DNA from 2 places in the Pseudoclavibacter sp. JAI123 genome. Region 2 is predicted to be linked to the other one. Evidence: predicted binding sites of a transcription regulator. Region 2 holds the regulator's gene; the other holds the start of a gene.

The links. Region 2 encodes LexA, which represses DNA repair genes until DNA is damaged. Its sites were predicted from a motif close to TCGAACANNTGTTCGA; they were not measured.
Region 1: HDC34_RS11740 (HNH endonuclease signature motif containing protein) is a predicted target of LexA. The motif match lies at 2,648-2,663, and genes of this name have one in related genera.

The regions. Positions count from the first base shown of each region.
Region 1 is NZ_JACCCM010000001.1:2,498,527-2,503,886, reverse strand. Features, by position in the region: gene HDC34_RS11755 (HAMP domain-containing sensor histidine kinase) at 1-463, shown strand, start outside; gene HDC34_RS11750 (VanZ family protein) at 460-963, opposite strand; gene HDC34_RS11745 (amino acid permease) at 1,092-2,612, shown strand; gene HDC34_RS11740 (HNH endonuclease signature motif containing protein) at 2,794-4,389, shown strand; gene HDC34_RS11735 (response regulator transcription factor) at 4,489-5,115, opposite strand; gene HDC34_RS11730 (sensor histidine kinase) at 5,112-5,360, opposite strand, start outside.
Region 2 is NZ_JACCCM010000002.1:608,506-614,182, reverse strand. Features, by position in the region: gene hisH (imidazole glycerol phosphate synthase subunit HisH) at 1-293, opposite strand, end outside; gene hisB (imidazoleglycerol-phosphate dehydratase HisB) at 290-898, opposite strand; gene HDC34_RS14925 (histidinol-phosphate transaminase) at 908-1,996, opposite strand; gene HDC34_RS14920 (LysM peptidoglycan-binding domain-containing protein) at 2,064-2,378, opposite strand; gene lexA (transcriptional repressor LexA) at 2,604-3,257, shown strand; gene hflX (GTPase HflX) at 3,354-4,877, opposite strand; gene HDC34_RS14905 (class I SAM-dependent methyltransferase) at 4,914-5,525, shown strand; gene dapF (diaminopimelate epimerase) at 5,494-5,677, opposite strand, start outside.

The DNA of each region.
Region 1 (5,360 bases), on a different contig from region 2:
GGAGGCCGCCGAGACGCTGCTGCCGCTCGCCGAGAAGCGCGGCGTCGCCATCGAGACGGCGGGGGAGGCCGCGACCACGATCGGCTCGCCCGCGCTCATCTCGCTGCTCACCACGAACCTGCTGCACAACGCGATCGTGCACAACCTGGCGCAGGGCGGCTCGGTCACCCTCACGACGAGTCCGGCGACGGATGCGGCAGTCCTCGTCGTCGAGAACACCGGCAGCCCGATCGGCGATGACCTGCTCGCCACGCTGACGGAGCCGTTCCAGCGAGGCGAGCAGCGTGCGCGCAGCGACCACGCCGGCGTCGGGCTTGGGCTGGCGATCGTCAAGAGCGTCGTCAAGGCGCACGGCGGGTCCATGCGGCTCGCGGCGCGAGACGGCGGCGGGCTGCGGGTGGCCGTGCGGCTGCCGCTCGCCACCGATGCCGCGGCGGGCGCACCGGCGGGCGGCAACGCCTAGCTGAACGCCGAGCGCCGCACGCTCGGCGCGACGACCGCGGCACCGATCAGCGCGCCGACCGTGTTCGCGATGATGTCGCTCGTGTCGAAGCTGCCGACGGCAAGCGCGAACTGGGTGGTCTCCATGGCGAGGCTCGCGAACCCGGCCGCGAAGAACGTCTTCGGGCCGGGCGACCGACGCCACAGGTAGCCCGTGCAGAGGCCGAACGGGATGAAGACGGCGACGTTCGCGAGCACCTCGAGCGGCAGGCTCGCCGCGTACCCCTCACTCGCGACGAACGGGACGAGCTTGAGCGCCCGCATCTCACCCCATCCGACGAACGGGGCCTCGAGCTTCCACACGATGAGCCACGTGAGCATCACCAGGTACGCGAGGAAGAGCACGGCCACGAGGAAGCGCGGCGCGCGAGACGGGCGACGGGCCCGCGGCTGGCGCTGGGCGCTGACGAACGCCCCGGTCGTCGGGAGTTCGAGGGTCTGGTCTGCGCGGCTGTAGCTCATGGCTACAGCCTCTCGAGGGGCGTGTTGCGGGAGCGTATGCGGGTTTCGATACGCGGACGATACCCGGCGGGTGGGCGGATTCCACAGGCGACGGGCCGCGCTCGCCATTCGTGAGAGACTTCCGGCTTGTGACTTCCGCAAGCGCATCCGAGAACAGCAACCCGCATGAGGCCGCGCGCGAACCGCAAGCCGTCGCCGGTCAGAAGAGCGACGCGCACCACCTGCAGCGTTCGCTGACGCCTCGGCAGCTCGCGATGATGGGCCTCGGCGGGGCGATCGGCGCCGGCCTCTTCGTCGGTTCCGGGCAGGCGATCGCGGTCGCCGGACCCGCCGTCATCGTGTCGTACGCGGTCGCGGGCCTCCTCGTCATCCTCGTGCTGTTCATGCTCGCCGAGATGGCCGCCGCCGACCCGCAGAGCGGTGCCTTCTCCGTGTACGCCGCGAAGGCGTTCGGCGCGACCGCGGGGGCGACGCTCGGCTGGTTCTACTGGATGCAGCTCGTCATCGTCATCGCCGCCGAGGCCACGGGAGCCGCCGCGATCGTGGCCGCCTGGACGCCCGGCATCCCGCAGGGCGTCTGGGCGCTCGCCTTCATGGTGGCGTTCACTCTCATCAACCTCCTCGGCGTGCGCCGCTACGGCTCCTTCGAGTTCTGGTTCGCGGTGCTCAAGGTCGCCGCCATCATCGGCTTCCTCGCCCTCGGCGCCGCGCTCCTCTTCGGGCTCATCCCCGACGTGCCCTCGCCCGGCCTGTCCAACCTCGTCGCGCACGACGGCTTCGCGCCGACCGGCATCCTCGGAATCTCCGCAGCGCTCCTCATCGTCATGTTCAGCTTCGGCGGCACCGAGCTCACCGCGATCGCCGCCGCCGAGACCCGCGACCCCGCCACGAGCATCCGCCGCGCCGTGCGCAGCGTGCTCTGGCGCATCCTGCTCTTCTACATCGGCTCCGTGTTCGTGATCGTCGCCGCCCTGCCGTGGATGGACCCGGCCGTCGTCGCCGGCCCGTTCGCCGCCGTGCTCGCCCTCACGAACATCCCCGGCGTGGACCTCATCATGTCGGCCATCATCGTCATCGCCCTGCTCTCGGCACTCAACGCGAACCTCTACGGCGCCTCCCGCATGGTCTACTCGCTGTCTGAGCGCCGCTTCGCGCCCCGCGGCATGCAGCGCCTCGCCCGCAACGGCACGCCCACCGTCGCCGTGCTCGTCTCCGTCGGGGTCGGCTTCCTCACCGTCATCTTCAACTTCCTCGCGCCCGACGCCGTCCTGCCGACCCTCCTCAACATCGTCGGCTCGACCCTCATCGTGCTGTGGGCGACCGTCACCGCCTCCCAGCTCGTGCTGCGGCGGCGAGCGGATGCGCGCGGCGAGACCCTCACAGCCCGCATGCCCGGCTTCCCCTGGCTGAGCATCCTGGCGGCCGTGATCCTCGTCGTCATCGTCGTGCTGACCATGCTGAACGAGGGCTCTCGGGAGCAGCTGCTCGCGACGCTGGGCATGACCGCGGTCATCGCCGTCGCCTGCGCGCTCACCAACCGGCACCTGCGCAGGCAGGGCGTCGACCCCGTGCAGCTGCTGCGCGGAGAGGTGAACGAAGGGGCTGCAGGAACTGAGGCGCCCGGATCTGGCAACGCACAGAAGAAGTAAGTGAACCTCGTTTCTGCACTGCCTGACCCGTTGATTCGAAGCTATGTTCGGTAAGTTGGGCATCTAGGTTCCCCCCGCGTCTGGGGATAAGTCCAAGGGTGGCCAATGTTCGGTCGCGATCGGTGCAGAAAGTTATCCACGAAACCGCGGAATGTCGGTGGTTGTCCGTAGCGTTGGGGACATGCAACAGCACGGCGAGCACGACCTCCCGAACCCGAGGTTTGACCCTTCGGATCCGGCCTCGGTTGCTGCGCGGCGGGCGGAGATCCTCGCGATGGAGGAGCGGGCGGCCGCGATGATCGCGGCAGGGTCCGCGTTGCAGTTGCGGGCCCACGCGGCCGCGTACGACTTCGGCCACGCGTTGGATGCGGCGGAGGGGTGCGCTGAGTCGGCAATGCATGTGCGGTCCATCGCGAACGAGGTGGCGCTGGTCATGCAGGTGTCGTGCGGGGTGACGCAGGGCCAGCTGGCGCTCGCGTCGATGACGCAGCAGGACTTCCCTGCTTTGGCGGTCGCGTTGGACGAGAACGTCGTGACGCCCGCGCAGGTGCACAAGCTCGTCGAGGTAGGCCTCAAGGTCAACCACGATGATCCGGTCGAGCAGGCGGAGCGGCGGGCGCTGTTTGTGGAGGTGATGCTCGAGCGGGTTCGGCGGGAGTCGTTGCCGCCGCAGGCACTGCGGAAGGCGGCGGAGCGGGTCGCGGAGGAGCTGACTGGCGAGTCCATCGATCAGCGGCACGCGCGGGCGAGGCGGCAACGCCGCGCGACGGTCGAAGATCTTGGCGACGGGATGAGCATCATCCGGGTCACGACGGACACGTTCGTCGCGCACGCGATCCGCGACCGGGTGCGGAAGCAGGCGCTCGCGATCATCAAAGCGCGCCAGAAGCCCGGAGACCAAGACGGCTCGGGGTCGGCAAACTCCGCGTCCGAAACCGAGAGTGCGTTCGGGGCCGCCGTCGACCATGCTCGCGAAGGCGATGACCCTGCCCTTGCGTCTGCGCTGAACAGTGGTGTCGACAGCGGGGCGGAGAGTGCCCCGGCCCTGGACGAGCGGAGTCTGAACGAGGTCATGTCCGACGTCGTCGCGGACATGCTCCTCACCAGCGACCCGATGGGCAACTCGGCGGCCGCTGGTATCCAGGCCAGCGTGCAGCTCTCGATCCCGATCACGACGGTACTCGCCGACAGCGACTCCGCCAGAGACCAGCCGGGCCGGGCGCCCGCGATGCTCGACGGGATGACACCCATGCCGATCGAGGACGCGAAACGCCTCGCCGCGACCGCACCAGCGTTCCTCCGCGTGCTCACGCACCCCATCACCGGGGCCGTACAAGCCGTCGACTCCTACAAGCCCACCGCGGCGATGCGCGCCTTCCTGCAGGCCCGCGACATCCACTGCCGCTTCATCGGCTGCCGACAACCCGCCGTGAGGTGCGAGCTCGACCACACCGAGGACTACCAGCACGGCGGCAAGACCGCAGTCTGGAACCTCAGCGACTTCTGCAAGAACCACCACATCGTCAAACACCACACCGCCTGGAAAGTCAGACAACTCGGCGGCGGCGTCCTCGAATGGACCACACCAAGCGGGAAGATCTACATCAGCAGACCCGAACCACACGGCGTGATCTTCAGACCAAGCGACCAACTCTTCAGACCGACGGAAGAACCCAGGCGAGGCGAGCCCGTTCACTCGGAGCGACGCGAACGAGCGCGTTCCGTCAGTGAAGCCCTGCCGCCGCGGCCCAACAGCAGCGCGACTCCACCGTTCTAGTCCCGCCGTTGCCATTGCCGTTGCCGTGTTCTTTGCTGCTCCTGACTCCTGCGCGCGGTCATACCTGCACGCAAGGGCCGCCGCGGGGACGAGCGGGAACTAGCGGAGAACGCCGCGCGTCCTCGCCTCGGAGACCGCCGCCGTGCGCGACGTCACGCCGAGCTTCGTAAAGACGTGCGCGAGGTGCGACTTCACCGTCGTCTCCGTGACGAACAGGGCTGCAGCGACCTCCGTGTTGGAACGGCCGGCCGCGACGAGCTCGAGCACCTCGATCTCCCGCGGCGAGAGACTCTGCTGCGGCGCCCGCAGCCGATCCATGAGGCGCGACGCGATCGGCGGGGCCAACGCACTCGCGCCTCCCGCCGCCGCCCGCACCGCCGCGAGCAGCTCGTGCGGGGGCGCATCCTTCAACAGGTACCCGCTGGCGCCGGCCTCGACGGCGCCGAGGATGTCGCCGTCCGAGTCGTAGTTCGTCACCACGAGCACGTGCGGGGGAGCCGGCAGGGCGCGGATGCGCTTCGTCGCCGAAGCCCCCGTCTCGTTCTCGCGAGCCCCGAACTGCAGGTCCATGAGCACCAGGTCCGGCCGCGTGTCCACCGCGGCGCGCACCGCCTCCTCCGCAGTCGAAGCCTCAGCGACGACCTCGATGTCGGACTCGCCGCCGAGCAGAGCCCTCAGGCCAGCACGGACCACAGGGTGGTCATCTGCGAGGACGATGCGGATCATGCGGCGACCTCGCGAGGGAGCGTGACGGTCAGGGTCGTGCCCCGGCCCGCCATGGACGCCAACGCCAGAGTGCCGCCCAGCTGCTGCACACGGTCGCGGGTCGCGACGAGACCGAACGAGTCGGAGCTCGGCCGCGCCGCCCTCGAAGCCGCATCCGCATCGAACCCCTGGCCGTCGTCGGCGATCGTGAACACCAGTCCGGCATCCGTCTCGTCAAGCGTGATCGTCGCGCGGCGAGCACCCGA
Region 2 (5,677 bases):
TCGATGCCGCCGTCGAAGAAGATCTGCATGCCGACGCAGATGCCGAGGACCGGGCGACCGCCGGCGAGGCGCCTGCCGACGATCTCGCCGATGCGCTGCCGGTTGATGGCTTCCATGACGTGCGCGAAGCTGCCCACGCCCGGGACGACATAGCCGTCGGCGTCGTAGGCTGCGGCGCGGTCGGCGGTGAGCTCGACGTCGGCTCCCGCCGCTTCGAGCGCCTTGACTGCCGAGTGCACGTTGCCTGAGCCGTAGTCGGCGACGACGACGCGCGGACGGGCGGGTCCGGTCACAGGGCGCCCTTCGTCGAGGGGATGCCGACGACCTCGGGGTCGACGCGCTTCGCAGCGCGGAACGCCCTGGCGAATGCCTTGAACTCTGCCTCGGCGATGTGGTGGGGGTCGCGCCCGCGGATGAGTTCGACGTGCACGGTCAGACCGGCGTGGAAGGTGATCGCCTCGAAGACGTGGCGCACCATCGCCCCCGTGAAGTGACCGCCGATGAGGTGGTAGACGAACGCGTCCGGCTCCCCCGTGTGCACGAGGAACGGTCGCCCTGAGATGTCGACGACTGCCTCAGCCAACGACTCGTCGAGCGGAACCCGCGCGTCGCCGTACCTGGCAATACCGGACTTGTCGCCGAGGGCCTGCCGGATCGCCTGACCGAGGACGATCGCCGTGTCCTCCACCGTGTGGTGCACGTCGATCTCCGTGTCGCCCGTGGCGCGGACCGTGAGGTCGGTGAGCGAGTGCTTCGCGAAGGCCGTGAGCATGTGGTCGTAGAACGGCACCGACGTCTGGATGTCGGCGATGCCGGTGCCGTCCAGGTTCAGGCTCAGCTCGATGGAGGACTCGCTCGTTGCTCGCGAGAGCGTCGCAGTGCGTGGCGTCGTGGTCATCCCTCCAGCCTAGGCCTTTCCGGCGTTCGTGATCTCGGCGAGAGCGTCCAGGAACGCGGACGTCTCCGCCCGTGTACCCGCCGTCACCCTGAGCGTGTTCGGGATGCCGACGTCGCGGACCAGGATGTCGCGTTCCAGCAGCCGAGCGAAGGTGTCTGCCGGGTCATCGACGCCCCCGAAGAGCACGAAGTTCGCCCCGGACTCCCAGGGCGTGAAACCGAGCGCCGGGAGCTCTGCGAGAAGGCGGTCCCGCTGCTCGCGGATGGCGTCGACCTGCTGCAGCATGATCTCGGAGCACTCGAGTGCGGCGGTTGCCGCGGCCTGGGTGATTGCAGACAAGTGGTAGGGAAGGCGGACCAACCGCACGGCATCCACGACGGCAGAGTCGGCCGCGAAGTACCCGACTCGAGCACCCGCGAACGCGAATGCCTTGCTCATGGTCCTCGAGACGACGAGCCGCTCGCGCCCGGGAAGCAGCGAGAGCGCGGTCTCCTCGCCGTCTGGGAGGAACTCGGCGTAGGCCTCGTCGACGATGAGGATGCCGTCGGTCGCTTCGTAGGCCGCGGCGATCACGCTGAGGTCGGTCGCGGTGCCCGTCGGGTTGTTGGGCGAGCAGATGATCGTGATGTCGGGCTGCTCCCGCTCGATGGCCTCGGTGACGAGCTCTGCGGTGATCGTGAAGTCACCGGCGCGCGGCACGGGCACCCAGGTGGACCCCACACCTTGGGTGAGCAGCGGGTACATCGAGTAACTGGGTGTGAAGCTGAGCACACTCCGGCCTGGCCCCCCGAAGACCTGCAAGAGCTGCTGCATGATCTCGTTGGAGCCGTTCGCCGCCCACACCTGCTCGGGAGAGATGCCGTGACCCAGGTAGACACTCAGCCGCTCCCGGAGTGCGGTGAACTCGCGGTCCGGGTACCGGTTGAGACCCGGGAGCTCGCGAGCGATCGCTTCGATGATGCGTCTTGCGACGACCTCTGGAACCTGGTGCGGGTTCTCGTTGACGTTGATGGCGACGCGCACCGGTTGCTGAGGCGCACCATATGGGGTGAGTCCGCGAAGGTCGTCGCGGATGGGCAGGTCTTCGAACGAGGTCACCGGACAAGCCTACGACGAGGCCCCCACCACGCCCCGGCCGAGGTGTTCGTCGACGACATGTACGACGTCAGTCGAGCGGGAGCGCGAGGCGCTGGCCGGCCTGAACCGTGCCGTTCTCGAGCGCGTTGAGCTTGGAGATCTCGACGATGACGTCGCGGACATCTGCGTCGCCCGCGACCTCCTCGGCGATTCCCCAGAGAGTGTCGCCCGCGCCGACCGTGACGTACTCGAACTCGACATCGGCTGTCTCGTTCGATGCCGCTGCAGAGGTCATGTGCGTGGCCCCGAGCGCGATGGCGGCGGCGACGGGCAGCGCGGCGAGCGCCAGGACGACCCGGCGGCCTCGAGTGGTGAGGCGGAGCGGTGCGGCAGTGTTGTTCATGATTCCTCCTGATTCGTCCACATCTTCGAGTGGTCGAATGTATGTACTGAATATAGCTACGAACAAAGTGTCAAGTCAAGGTCGAACGTTCGAATCTGTCGAACTTTCCTCCACAACACTCGAAGAAATGTTTCGTAGCTGCGTGCACCCTCGGTAGGGTTGGCGCTATCAGGCAGTGCATCACCTGCCACCGACATTCCGTGTCGGAGAGCGGACGGAGACGACATGGCCAAGAAGCCAGCGAGTGACATCTACAGAAAGCTGACCGAGAAGCAGGAGCGCATCCTGACCTGCATCATCGAGTCGGTTCGCACTCGCGGGTACCCGCCGAGCATGCGGGAGATCGGCGATACGGTCGGGCTGGTCTCGCTCTCGAGCGTGACCCATCAGCTCGGGCAGCTTGAGAAGTTCGGCTACATCAAGCGGAACCCGGGCATGCCACGCGCCCTCGAGGTGCTCGTGCACTTCGACCATGCCGACGATGGCGACTCGAACGACACGGCGGAGGCCGCCTTCGTACCCGTCGTGGGTCGCATCGCAGCCGGCATCCCGATCACGGCTGAGCAGCAGGTCGAGGATGTCTTCGCGCTCCCCCGCCAGATCGTTGGCAAGGGCGAGCTCTTCCTGCTCCGCGTGGTCGGCGAGTCGATGATCGACGCCGCCATCTGCGATGGCGACTGGGTCGTGGTGCGGTCACAGCGCACTGCCGAGAACGGCGACATCGTCGCCGCCATGCTCGACGGCGAGGCCACGGTCAAGACCTTCCGCAAGCGGGACGGACACATCTGGTTGCTCCCCCGCAACAGCGACTTCGAGCCGATCCTGGGCGACGAGGCTGAGATCCTGGGCAAGGTCGTCGCGGTGCTCCGTTCCATCTGATCCTCTCCACAGAAGACCCGCCTGAACGCAGAAGAGCGGCAAGCCCATCGGGCTTGCCGCTCTTCTGCGTTCAGTGCTCAATCGCGCTGCAGCGACTCAGCCCGCGACGGTGAACTCCTCGAACAGGCCGAGCTGGTCGGGATTCACTCGCGCCTTGAGGCGCGTGCCACCCTCCTCGTGACCCAGCTCGAGCACAGCACCGCGCTCGTGGAGGTAGGAGACGAGGTCGCCGCGTTCGAACGGCACGAGCACGTCGATCGTGACCTCCGGCGTCGGAAGCAGTTCTGCGATTCGAGCGAGCAGCAGGTCGATGCCCTCGCCGGTGTGCGCAGACACGAAGATGCCGTCATTCGCGAGGCCCTGCAGTTCAAGGCGTCGATCGCTGTCGACGAGGTCGGCCTTGGTGAAGACGACGATCTCCGGGACGTCGTGCGCCTCGACCTCGCCGATGACGTCACGCACGGTGGCGAGCTGGGCGGCCGGGTCCGGGTGCGAGGCGTCGACGGCGTGCACGATGACATCGGCAGCCTGCAGCTCCTCGAGCGTCGATCGGAAGGCCTCGACAAGCTGGTGAGGCAGGTTGCGCACGAACCCGACGGTGTCGGCGATCGTGTACGGGCGGCCGTCTTCCGTGGATGCCTTGCGCACCGTCGCGTCGAGCGTCGCGAAGAGCACGTTCTCGACGAGCACACCCGCGTGGGTGATGCGGTTGAGGAGGCTCGATTTGCCGGCGTTGGTGTAGCCGACGATGGCGACGGCCGGCACCTGGTTGCGCTCGCGAGTCGCGCGCTTCACGTCGCGCGCGTCCTTCATGTCCGCGATCTGGTGCCGGAGCTTGGCCATCTTCGTGCGAATGCGGCGACGATCGAGCTCGATCTTCGTCTCACCGGGACCTCTCGAGCCCATACCGGCTCCGCCGCCGACCTGCCCACCGGCCTGGCGGGACATCGACTCACCCCAGCCTCGGAGGCGCGGGAGCATGTATTCCATCTGCGCCAGCTCGACTTGAGCCTTGCCCTCTCGGCTCTTCGCGTGCTGGGAGAAGATGTCGAGGATCACGGCCGTGCGGTCGATGACCTTGACCTTGATCTCGTCCTCGAGCGCACGCCGCTGGCTTGGCGCGAGCTCCGTGTCCGCGACGACCGTGTCGGCTTCGAGGGCCGCGACGATCTCCTTGAGCTCAGCGACCTTGCCTCGGCCCAGGTACGTGGCCGGGTCCGGGTTGGGTCGCCGCTGGAGCACGCCGTCCAGGACGACGGCGCCCGCCGTCTCCGCGAGAGCGGCCAGCTCCTGCATGGAGTTCTCGGCCTCCTCGAGGGAGTTGCGACGGTAGACCCCGACCAGGACAACCCGCTCAAGACGCACCTTGCGGTACTCGACCTCGGTGACGTCCTCGAGTTCCGTGCGCAGGCTCTCGACGCGCCGCAGGGATTGGCGCGCCTCGCGTTCGAGCTGGTCACCATCGGATTCGCCGTCGTACCCCGTGCTCGCACCGTCCTGCAGTGCCTGCGCACGCCCGGACGAGAACAGGGTCATGGTGGCGCCCGGCTCTCTCGCCGCTCGCAGGATTCGGTCGATCGCGTCGTTGCTCTCGCCTGGAGGAGTTTCAGAATCTCGCATATTCGTACGATTCTACGCCGGTGCTAGCGTCTAGGGGTGACCGCTCAGCATTACTTCTCAGCAACCCCAGACGGCCCGCTCGAGCGGCGAAGCATCCAGGTCAGGCTCAGGGGGCACGCCGCGACCGTCACCACGGCCGGAGGCACCTTCAGCCCGGAGCACCTCGACCGAGGCACGCAAGCTCTCCTCGCCGCCGCCCCGAAGCCTCCAGCAACTGGCACGGCGCTGGATCTCGGCTGCGGCTGGGGCGCGATCAGCCTGGCCCTGGCGCTCGAGTCGCCCGAACTCGATGTGTGGGCGGTCGACGTCAACGAGCGAGCGCTCCTCCTGACCCGTGAGAACGCGGAGAACCTCCGCCTCGATCGGATCAGGACGTCCCTGCCAGCCGATGTCCCCGCTGACGCCCGCTTCGACCTCATCTGGTCCAATCCGCCCATCAGGATCGGCAAGGACGCGCTTCATGAGCTGCTCATGGACTGGCTTCCCCGCCTCAGCGCAGACGGGGAGGCATGGCTCGTCGTCGCGAAGAAGCTCGGCGGCGACTCGCTGCAGGCCTGGATCGCGAAGCAGTTCGGCCCGGAGCTGTCGGTCGAGCGCCACTCGACGGACGCCGGATTCAGAGTGCTGCGGGTACGGCGAGCTCAGTAGCGAGGTCGTCCTCGACAACGCCGGTGAAGGCGATCTCGGCCGGCCCGGACAGGAACACGTGCTCGACGCCGTCGACAGGTGCGACGGTGACGTTGAGGACGCCACCCGGGACTCGCACGGACCACACGTCCGGCGCGCCTGCGCCAGCCCAG